One region of the Halomonas sp. HMF6819 genome, then DNA from elsewhere that is predicted to be linked to it. Evidence: predicted binding sites of a transcription regulator. Region 1 holds the regulator's gene; the other holds the start of a gene.
What was found. The regulator FliA, encoded in region 1, starts transcription of late flagellar genes. The targets are predictions, from matches to a motif close to CTAAAGTTNNNNNNNNNNCNGCCGATA.
Positions count from the first base shown of each region.

Region 2: the regulator FliA is predicted to act here: its motif matches at 1,912-1,938, upstream of fliD (flagellar filament capping protein FliD).

Region 1 is NZ_JBIQVY010000004.1:49,145-53,760, reverse strand. It holds gene ACGLWX_RS12490 (Crp/Fnr family transcriptional regulator) at 1-75, shown strand, start outside; gene ACGLWX_RS12485 (hypothetical protein) at 117-665, shown strand; gene ACGLWX_RS12480 (flagellar motor protein MotB) at 662-1,324, opposite strand; gene ACGLWX_RS12475 (motility protein A) at 1,329-2,144, opposite strand; gene ACGLWX_RS12470 (RNA polymerase sigma factor FliA) at 2,185-2,883, opposite strand; gene ACGLWX_RS12465 (flagellar protein FlhE) at 2,909-3,313, opposite strand; gene ACGLWX_RS12460 (hypothetical protein) at 3,351-3,932, opposite strand; gene flhF (flagellar biosynthesis protein FlhF) at 3,929-4,616, opposite strand, start outside.
Region 2 is NZ_JBIQVY010000004.1:409,774-414,389, forward strand. It holds gene ACGLWX_RS14220 (exopolysaccharide biosynthesis protein) at 1-13, shown strand, start outside; gene ACGLWX_RS14225 (serine hydrolase domain-containing protein) at 23-1,033, opposite strand; gene ACGLWX_RS14230 (hypothetical protein) at 1,359-1,670, opposite strand; gene fliD (flagellar filament capping protein FliD) at 2,012-3,367, shown strand; gene fliD (flagellar filament capping protein FliD) at 3,520-4,616, shown strand, end outside.

The DNA.
Region 1 (4,616 bases):
CTTGCCGCCGAAGGCGAGTTCGACGACTGCTACTTAAGCGACAACGTGCGGCCGCTGCTCGGCCAGACGGAGTAATGCGTATCTTTTCTCGACATCACTACTCGGCGCACCGTCCCATGACGCGTCTCCCTTTTTCCGCGGCCGCGCTCAGCGCCGCCGGGCTCTTAACGCTTGCCACTGCCGCCCAGGCGGCGCGCTACCCGGTCAGCGACGAAACGGCCTTCGGCGGCTGGCACGCTGTGACCACCACCGATGCCGGCCAGCGCCACTTTCGCGCGCTGGAGGCCGAAAGCTATTCGGACGCCATTTTGAGCGTGAACGCCACCGAAGGTGTGTGCCATCTGCCCTGGCTCGAACTGCGCGTGACTTTGGATGAGGCGCAGCCCGAGAGCCTCGCGGTGAACCTGGTCCCGGCGCGGCTGCGCGTCGACCAGACGCCGATCATGGAAACCATGGCGGAGTTCATCGTCGAACAGGGGGACGACGGCTTCTACAGCCACTTCTATCTTGGCGAGCTCGACGCGCTGCTGGCGCGCATGAGCGAAGGCGAGCAGCTCTTCATCGGCTTCGAGCAGGGCAACGCCGCGCCCTGGACCATGACGTTTGATCTCGACGGCGCCGGGCAAGCCATTCAGGAAATGCAGCGGCGCTGCGCCGGGGCTTAAAGCGTCAGCGCCACCGATTCCGGGGCGGGCGTTCGCAGCACGAACTCGACGCGGCGGTTGGCGGCGCGACCCTCGAGCGTGTCGTTGCCGGTGAGCGGGCGCGTGTCGGCGTAACCCACGGCGCGTAGCCGCTGTCGTGCCACGCCCTCCTGCTCGAGATGGCGCACCACCGCGATCGCCCGCCCGGTCGAAAGCTCCCAGTTGGAGGCGAACGCTGCGGTCGATATCGGCACGTTATCGGTGTGCCCTTCCACCGACACCTCGCCATCGAAGGTATCGATCACCTCGCTCAATCGCTCGAGTACGGCTTCACCCTGGGCGGTCAACTCGGCGGCGCCGCTGTCGAACAGCAGGCTGTCATCGATGCGCAGGGTCACGCCTTCGCGCCCCTGGCTCACGCTCACGCCCTGGATGTCGAGCGCCGCCATTGCCGGCGACAGACCGCTGTCGCGCGGCAGGATGCCGGAGGAGAGCGGTGTGAGCCCGTGGCCTTCGTCCGTCGCCTCGCCGCCGCTGCCCGCCGGTGTCAGCGCCAGCAGCAGCACGAACAACGTGATCAGAAGTGTTAGCACGTCGAGGTAGCTGGTCAGCCACCCCTCCTCACCGTCGCCACCGGTGAAGGGCGATTCCAACGCGTGGCGGGCGTCGCGGTTCAGCATGACGCTACCCTTTCGCCGCGACGCCGCTGCCCGGGCGCGGCTTCACGTGCGGGTCGTTGATCTCGTCGTGATAGTTGGCCACGAACGAGTTCAGCGTCTCTTCGATGAACGACGGCAGCCGGCGCTTGGTGATCAGCGAAATGCCTTCGAGTACCATGTTCATGGTGATCAAACGCTCCTCGGTGCGCCGCTCGAGCTTCACCGCCACCGGCTTGAACACCAGATTGGCCAGCAGGATGCCGTAGAAGGTGGTCAAGAGCGCCACCGCCATGCGTGGCCCAATCACCTCGAGATCCCCCGCGTCCATCACTTCGAGCATGTTGACCAGCCCGACGAGCGTTCCGATCATGCCAAACGCCGGGGCGTAGGTCGCCATGGTGCGAAAGATCTGCGCCTCGGCGTGCTCGCGTGCCTTGAGCCTGGCGATGCGCCAGCGCAGCATGTCGAAGATCTCGTCTTCCTTGGTGTTGGCGATGACGAGCTGGATGCCGGTACGCAGAAACGGGTTGCGGGTGTGCTCGAGCTCGCGCTCGACCGCGCGCACGTCGCCCTTGAACCAGAGCCTGGCCATCGAGACCAGCTCGTCGATGTCGTCGCGAACGAAGGTATTCTCACGGCGAAATACCAGCCCCACCAGACGCACCACGCGCACCACTTCCTTGAGCGGATAGCTGATGAACGTCGCCGCCAGCGTGCCGGTGATGACGATGGCAAGCCCGGGCAGGTTGATGAAGCTTTCCGGGGACTCCGCGGTAAAGAACAGCACGCTCACCAGCAAGAGGATGCTGGCGCCTATTCCGATCAGGGTAGAGGGGTTCATCGACGGCTCCTCGCCGGTTGGTTGTAAGGGTGAAAGTGTCTCAGTCTGGCTCGTGCAGGCGCGCCCGCAATCGGCTAATGGCTTGGCTGTGCAGCTGCGATACCCGCGACTCGGTGACGCCCAGCACGGCCCCTACCTCCTTGAGGTTGAGCTCTTCCTGGTAGTAGAGCGCCATCAACAGCTTTTCGCGCTCCGGCAGCGCTTCGATCGCGGCGATCAGGGTTTCGCGCTGTTGGCCGTCCAGAAGTTCCTCGAAAGGCGCGTTCAGCGACTCCTGAACCGGCTCGCCGCCCTCCTCCAGAAGCTCCTCGAAGGGCAGCAGGTGGCCGCTGTTGGTATCCGCGAGAAGCTGCTGGTACTCGTCGAGCGGGATATCCAGATCGCGGGCGATCTCGCTCTCTTCCGGAGCGCGGCCAAGGCTTTGCTCCAGCCGGCGCACGGACTCGTCCATGGCCCGGGCGGAGCGGCGCACACTGCGCGGTAGCCAGTCCCGGGTACGCAGCTCGTCGACCATTGCGCCGCGAATTCGTTGGCTGGCGAAGGTGGCGAAGCTCGCCCCCTGGGCGGCATCAAAACGCCCGAGCGCCTCCAGTAGCCCCACCATGCCGGCCTGGATCAGATCGTCGAGCTCGATGCTGGCCGGCAAACGAACTTGCAACGCCAGCGCCTGGCGACGCACCAGCGGCATGTGCTGGTTGACCATCTCGCTGTGTTGGATTCTTCCCTTTGCTGTATACATCGGCGTGCCCCTGGCTAATCGCTGGTCACTGATAGTTCACAATCACTTGAAGCCCTTTCACCCTCACCGGCGGCTGACCGCGCCCCAAGGCGAAACGAAACGCGAGCGGCGCGCCGGCGCCGAGCCCGGCAAGGCCGGTGGAGCTGCCGCGCTGGCCGTCGAGGGCGACGCAGCGCTCCGGGTGGCAAAGCCAGGCGAGAATATCGGCCCCGGGCGGCGCTTCAAAGCGCCAGTTGACGCGCTCAATGCGCCCCTGACGAATCTCGGCGCTGGGCGGCGGCGCGAGCGCCTGGCTAACGCTTGCCCGGTCGCTCATGGCGACCATCAGCCCGGTCGCGTCGATGCTCCAACTGCCTCCCCCTGCCAGAGCCGACAGCGAAATCCCGCCGGCGACCACCCCACTCAGTGCTGCGAGAATGACGTTTCTCATTAGCATAACCTAACTATAGTGGCTCAATCAGTATGGCCTACCTGGCTAAAAGCAGCAGTTCGATTCCCAAATACGTCGCCGCCGCGGCGTGCAGGTTCTCGAGCAGCCCGGCGCGGGGCAGGTTTGGCTCGTGCAGCGCCAACAGTCGCTTGGGCCCCTGGTGCTCGCTGACCAGCCGCAGCGTGCGGTACATGGCGGCGAACGCCTCGGCGTCGCTTCGCACCCACAGCGCCCAGCGTGAGTAGCGCGCGCAGAGCGCCTGGAGCGGCGCATCGGCGTCCACCGGCACGACCTCCCAGCTCTCTGACGTCGCTGCCCAGCGCCGGCCGAGCCGCGCCCACTCGTCGAGGCGCGCGATCACCGGCTCGCGCTGCTTCGATCCAAGCCCGACGACGACGAGTGGGATTTTGGCGGCATGCGCGTTGGCGACGTGCGCGTTGGCGACATGCGCGTTTGCGACGTGTGCGTCCGCGACGGGCGCATCAACAGCGTGCGCGTCATCCGCGTGCGCTTCCAACGTATGCACTTGCTGCGCGTTGTCGTCTTGCGAGCCTACCGACTGGCCGGTGCGCAAATTCGCCCACTGGCGCAGCCCCGCGGCCTGGTCCTGGCCGCTCATGCAAAGGCCTCGCGGCTGACGCTACCAAACTGGCGGATTGCGTCGCGAGTCATCAGAAGGTGCATCAGCGCGTCCGCCAGCGCGCTATCGCGGCGCTTACGCGGGCTACCCAGAAGGCGAAGCAAATCCTGCTGCAACACTCGGGCCTCTTCGTCGTCGGCGCTGTCCAGGTGAGCGGCTACGCACGCCACGCCGCTGGCCATCAAGAGCCGTAACTCGGCGCTGACCTCGCCGCCGTCCGACTCCTTGAGCGCGCGCCAAACGCGCTTGGTCAGCGCTATCGTGCCTTCACCTTGCAGCTGGGTGATCAAAAGTGACAGCGCCTCGCTACCCAGCCGCGCCGGCGTGAGCCAGTAGCGTTTGGCGACCCGCCGGGAGGTTTCCGGGTCGCGCAACTCGCCGCTCCAGGCGAGCAGCGTCCGGCCCGCGGCGTCGGTGACCTCGGCGTGGGCGCTGTAGAGCGCGAGCGACTGGCCGCGAAAGCGTACGGGCACGTGGTGGCCCAGGGTCGCCTCGTCGAACAGTGCGGTCATGGCGTAGCGCTCGCCTTGCCAGTATACCCGCTGACTGGCGCTGACCCGGCTGACCCAGGTCAAGCGCTCGGCTTCCAGCGCGTCCAGCGTGTCGCCCTCAACCAAAGTGGGCAGCAGATGCACCGCTGCCTGGCGCTGAGCGTCGATGCGC
Region 2 (4,616 bases), 360 kb from region 1:
TTATCTGCTTTAAGCCGGCGGCTCACTCGTCGTAAATCAGCATAGTCAACACCAGCCGGTTTAACTGCTGCTGAAACTGCCCGCCGGGAGAAGGCGGGTTGGGGTTGGAGGTGATCACCACCGTCATCGCGCGCTCGGGAATCACGAACAGCGCCTGGCCGCCATAGCCGCGCCCGTAGTAGACCGGCGTATCGCCGAAGGTGGTCACGAACCAGCCGAGCCCGTAGCCATCCCCCGTCCAGGGCGACCGGCCCCGCGGCGTCCAGGAATTCTCCACGTAGCCTTCCGGCAGTATCCGTTCGCCATCGACCACGCCGTCCAAACGGTAAAGCTCGCCGATCTCGACCAGCGCCCGCGGCGAAAGCTGCATGTCGTTGCCGCCGAAGTAAACACCCTGCGGATCCTGCAGCCAGCGGGGAAGCATGATGTGAAGCGGCTCGGCCAGCAGGCGCTGGGCAAGCTCATAGGTGGATTCACCGCTCGAGTAGGTAAGCGCGGCGGAGACCAGGTGGCTGGAGCCGGTGGAGTAGAGCATTCGACCGCCGGGTTCGTCCACGAAGGGGCGAGAAAGGGCGTTTTCCACCCAGTTGGCGCTTGCCACCCAGCCGCTGTAGTTCTCGCCGGAGGTGCGCTCGAGCCCCGCCTGCATGGCCAGCAGGTTCTCGAGGGTAATGTCGTTGACGCGCGGATCCAGCCCCGTCGGCACGCGGCTACCCAGTAGTTCGACCAGCGGCTGGTCGAGCGAGTCAATTACCCCATCGTTAATCGCCGCCCCGGTAATGGCCGCCAGCACCGTTTTGGAAAGCGACTTCACGTTGACCGGCGTGCTCGTCCCCGGCCCGCCCTGGTGAAATTCATGCACCAGATTCCCGTCCACCGCCACCACGACCGTATGTAGACGGTCGAGCGCGCCGGCCTGCTCATCGAGGGCTCGAAAAGCTGCCGAGGAGGGCGTTTGGGCCAGCGCGCCGCCATTTAAGAGCGCTAGCCCCAACACGACCATCAACGCCTGAGGGAACAGTCGCACGCGCATAGGCTTTCCTTTTTCAGTGCCAGCGAGGCTTTCAAAAAGCGTAGAGCGTGCGCGCGCCAGACGCACGTAAATTACGCAAAGCGCCCAAAAGCCTGCTAGGATGAGGATGTTGCCTCGATGGGTAAGCAACCCTTTGATTTTCCTAAAACGCAAAAAAGCAAGGAGCGCCGCAATGCGTAACATCATCTATATCGTGGGTCTGGTCGTCGTCGTGCTGTTCATTCTTTCGATGCTTGGCCTTCGTTAATCAACGCGCTGTGCCAAACACAAACGCCCGCAAATGCGGGCGTTTTTGCGTTCAAAAGCCGAATGGCGGCGTCTTAAATCAGGCGCAGTCCGCCGCTCCCTGACCGAACATATCGAACATGATGTCCCGCCCGAGCGCCGTTAGCACGAAGCGCCCTTCACCGTTGGTGGTACCCGCCGCGCCCGCTTCGAGCGTCCGACGACACGCCGACCAGCCGGCATCCTGATCCTCAAGCGCTGCCACCTCGCGCCGAGCCAACCCGCAGCCAGGCAGCGTCACGGTTTCAAGCACATGGCCGTTGACGTACAAAAGTTCCGCCAGTGTGAATAGGCACTGACGCAGCCGAGACGCGTCAACAGGGGCGGCGGGGGTATCACCTTCGCAGGGCATTCAATGCTCCATCGATTAACGAACAACGTTTCCATAGTGTAATGGAGTTAGCGCATTTAGACCAAGGTCTAAGTTATTGGCGTGTTCAACGCTTGGGTTCGGTACGTATCGCGCTTTGGAGGGCAAGGGCTCGTAGCGCAATAGCGCACTGGGTCATTTCTTTTCAAGCGGCCCGCTTAACCTAAAAAGCGGTAAAGATTACAGAAAATAACCGTTTACTAAGTTAAAAGTGGGATAAAGGCTAAAGACACTGCGCGATTTGCCGATAGTCAATGCATTGACACAGGCAAATTTCAGCTCGCCTAAAGAGCAGGCGATCATATTTAAAGGGGCAGCAATCGATGGCTTCCATATCTTCACTGGGCATTGGCTCGGGGCTCGATCTAAATGGGCTATTGGATCAGCTTCAAACCGCCGAGCGCGCCAAACTCCAGCCCATTGCCGAGCAGGTTCAGTCTGCCAACACCACCGTCTCTGCCTATGGAACACTCAAAAGCGCCGTTTCCACGTTCCAGGATGCCACCCAGGCGTTGAACGATACGGAATCGTTTGAAAGCCTCACGACCAACGTTGAGGGTGACGGTGTCATTGCCATTACCTCCAGCGAAGCACAGGCGGGCCGGTACGACGTAGAGGTCGATCAGTTGGCAACTGCCGGCAGCCTAGTGACAGAACGCTTGGATAGTGCTGACGAAAGCGTTGTCAGCGGTGAGCAAACGCTCAGCTTCGCACTATCTGAAGGAAGCATGTCCGATATCACGATCGCCGATGGCAGTTCGCTTGAAGATATTCGAGACGCCATCAACGACCAGGGTGGTGGTCAGGTGACTGCCTCTATCATCAACGACGGGCAGGGGTATCGGCTTTCGATCATGTCGAGCGAGACCGGCGCCGACGCCAGCATCGAAAGCACTAATTTCTCGAGCATTCTATCGGGTGAGGTGGCTACCTCGGACGTTCAGGTCGTGCAAAGGGGCCAGGACGCGGCGTTCAACGTTAACGGTATCGATATCGTGAGCGCTTCCAATCAGGTCGAAGGCGCCATTCAAGGCATGACGTTGACGCTGACAGAGGCGGGCACGTCGAGCACTATCATGGTCGAACAGGATAACGAAGCGTTGCGTGAGAACGTGGATACCTTCGTGGAAAGCTTCAACACGCTCAAAAGCACCTTGAATACTTTGACCAACTTCGATGTAGAAACGGGGCAGTCGGGAGGCTTGAACGCTGATGCGACCACACGAGCCGTCGAGCGCGAGCTCCGTCAGGCTATTAGCGGTGTGACAGGCGGTGACGGCTTCAACGTACTGTCCGACATCGGCATTTCATTGCAAACCGACGGTACGCTTGAGGTCGATGATGAAAAGCTGGATAACGTCATTGCCACCCAGCCGGATGCGCTGACTGACTTTTTTGCAGGCAGCAGTGAGGGAAGCGGTATGGCAGGGCAGATCAATACCTCCCTCGAGCGCTTGGTGGGAGATGGCGGCCGTCTCGATACGGCGAAAGCCAACTCTGAAAGCCGAGTCGAATCGCTCAAAGAGCGCTACACCCGCACCGAAGAGCGTATCGATCAGACCGTGGCGCGTTACCGTACTCAGTTTCAGGCAATGGACAGCATGGTGGCACAAATGAATCAGACAGGTGCCTATCTCGAACAGCAGTTGGGCATGCTGGCCCAAACCAACCAGAGCTAAGCCGAACTATTAAAGCCCTTAATGCCCGGCCATAGCGCTGGGCATTTTTTTGCGGGTATCTTCTGACGATGCCTAAAGTTCGTTCTCACCCAGCCGATAGACAAGGTAATCAACCCAATCTCTTTGCTACTTATTACTCGAGGATTTAACCCATGGCATCAATCTCCGCGCTTGGTGTAGGTTCCGGGTTGGACTTGAACGGTCTGCTGAATCAGCTTAAGGCCGCAGAGAGTCAAAAGCTTACCCCCGTTTTACAGCAGCAAAGTGCCCAAAAGACAAAAATTTCGGCCTATGGGCGTCTCGAATCGGCGATGGACCGGGTCAATACCTCGGTCAAGGCGCTGAACGACGCATCGACCTTCAAGCAGCAAAAGAGCACGGTAACCGGCAGTGGCGTTTTGGCCACGGCGGGTGAGAAAGCCAACCCCGGGCGTTTTGAAATTAGCGTTTCTCAGTTGGCTCGCGCCGGAAGCGCCGCCTCACAAAGTGTCGCGCTCGACCAGGCCCTTACGACGACAGACACCAAGCTCAAGTTGGATTTCGGTGCGACCTACACCAACGGTGCGTTCGATAGCGGCGCCGCGCCCAAAAGTAGCTACGAAATCGATATCAAGGCGGGCAGCACGCTGGCCGAGGTGCGCGATCAGATCAATGCAGACAAGGAATCGGGCGTTACTGCCTCGCTTGTCAACGACGGCACCGGATATCGCTTGGCGCTCAGCTCGAAGGAAACCGGCCAGGATGCTTCGCTCATAGGGTTTTCCGGTATCGATGGGCTTGCCATGGATACTACGACGGTACGCCCAGGTCAGGACGCTGCGCTCAACGTCAACGGTATCGCGATCACCAGCAAGACCAACCGCGTCGAAGGTGCTATCGAGGGGGTAACGCTTGATGTCACCGCTGTGTCGGAATCCCCCGCCACCCTGGTCATCGAACGAGACAACGACTCCCTGAAAGAGGCCATCAACAACTTCGTTAGCAACTATAACGAAATGAAATCGACCGTAGGGCGCATGACCAAGTTCAACGGGGAAGGCGAGATTTCTGGCGAGCTGATAGGGGACCGTACGGTACGCACTATCGAAAACCGGTTGAGTCGTGACATTAGCGACAGCTTGGCGGGCGGCGATATCACGCGGCTGTCGGAAATCGGAATCTCTATCGATGAGCGCGGGCGCTTGGAGGTCGACGAAGAAAAGCTTGACGCCGCTGTTGCCAACGACCCTGAAGGTCTGTCAGCCTTCTT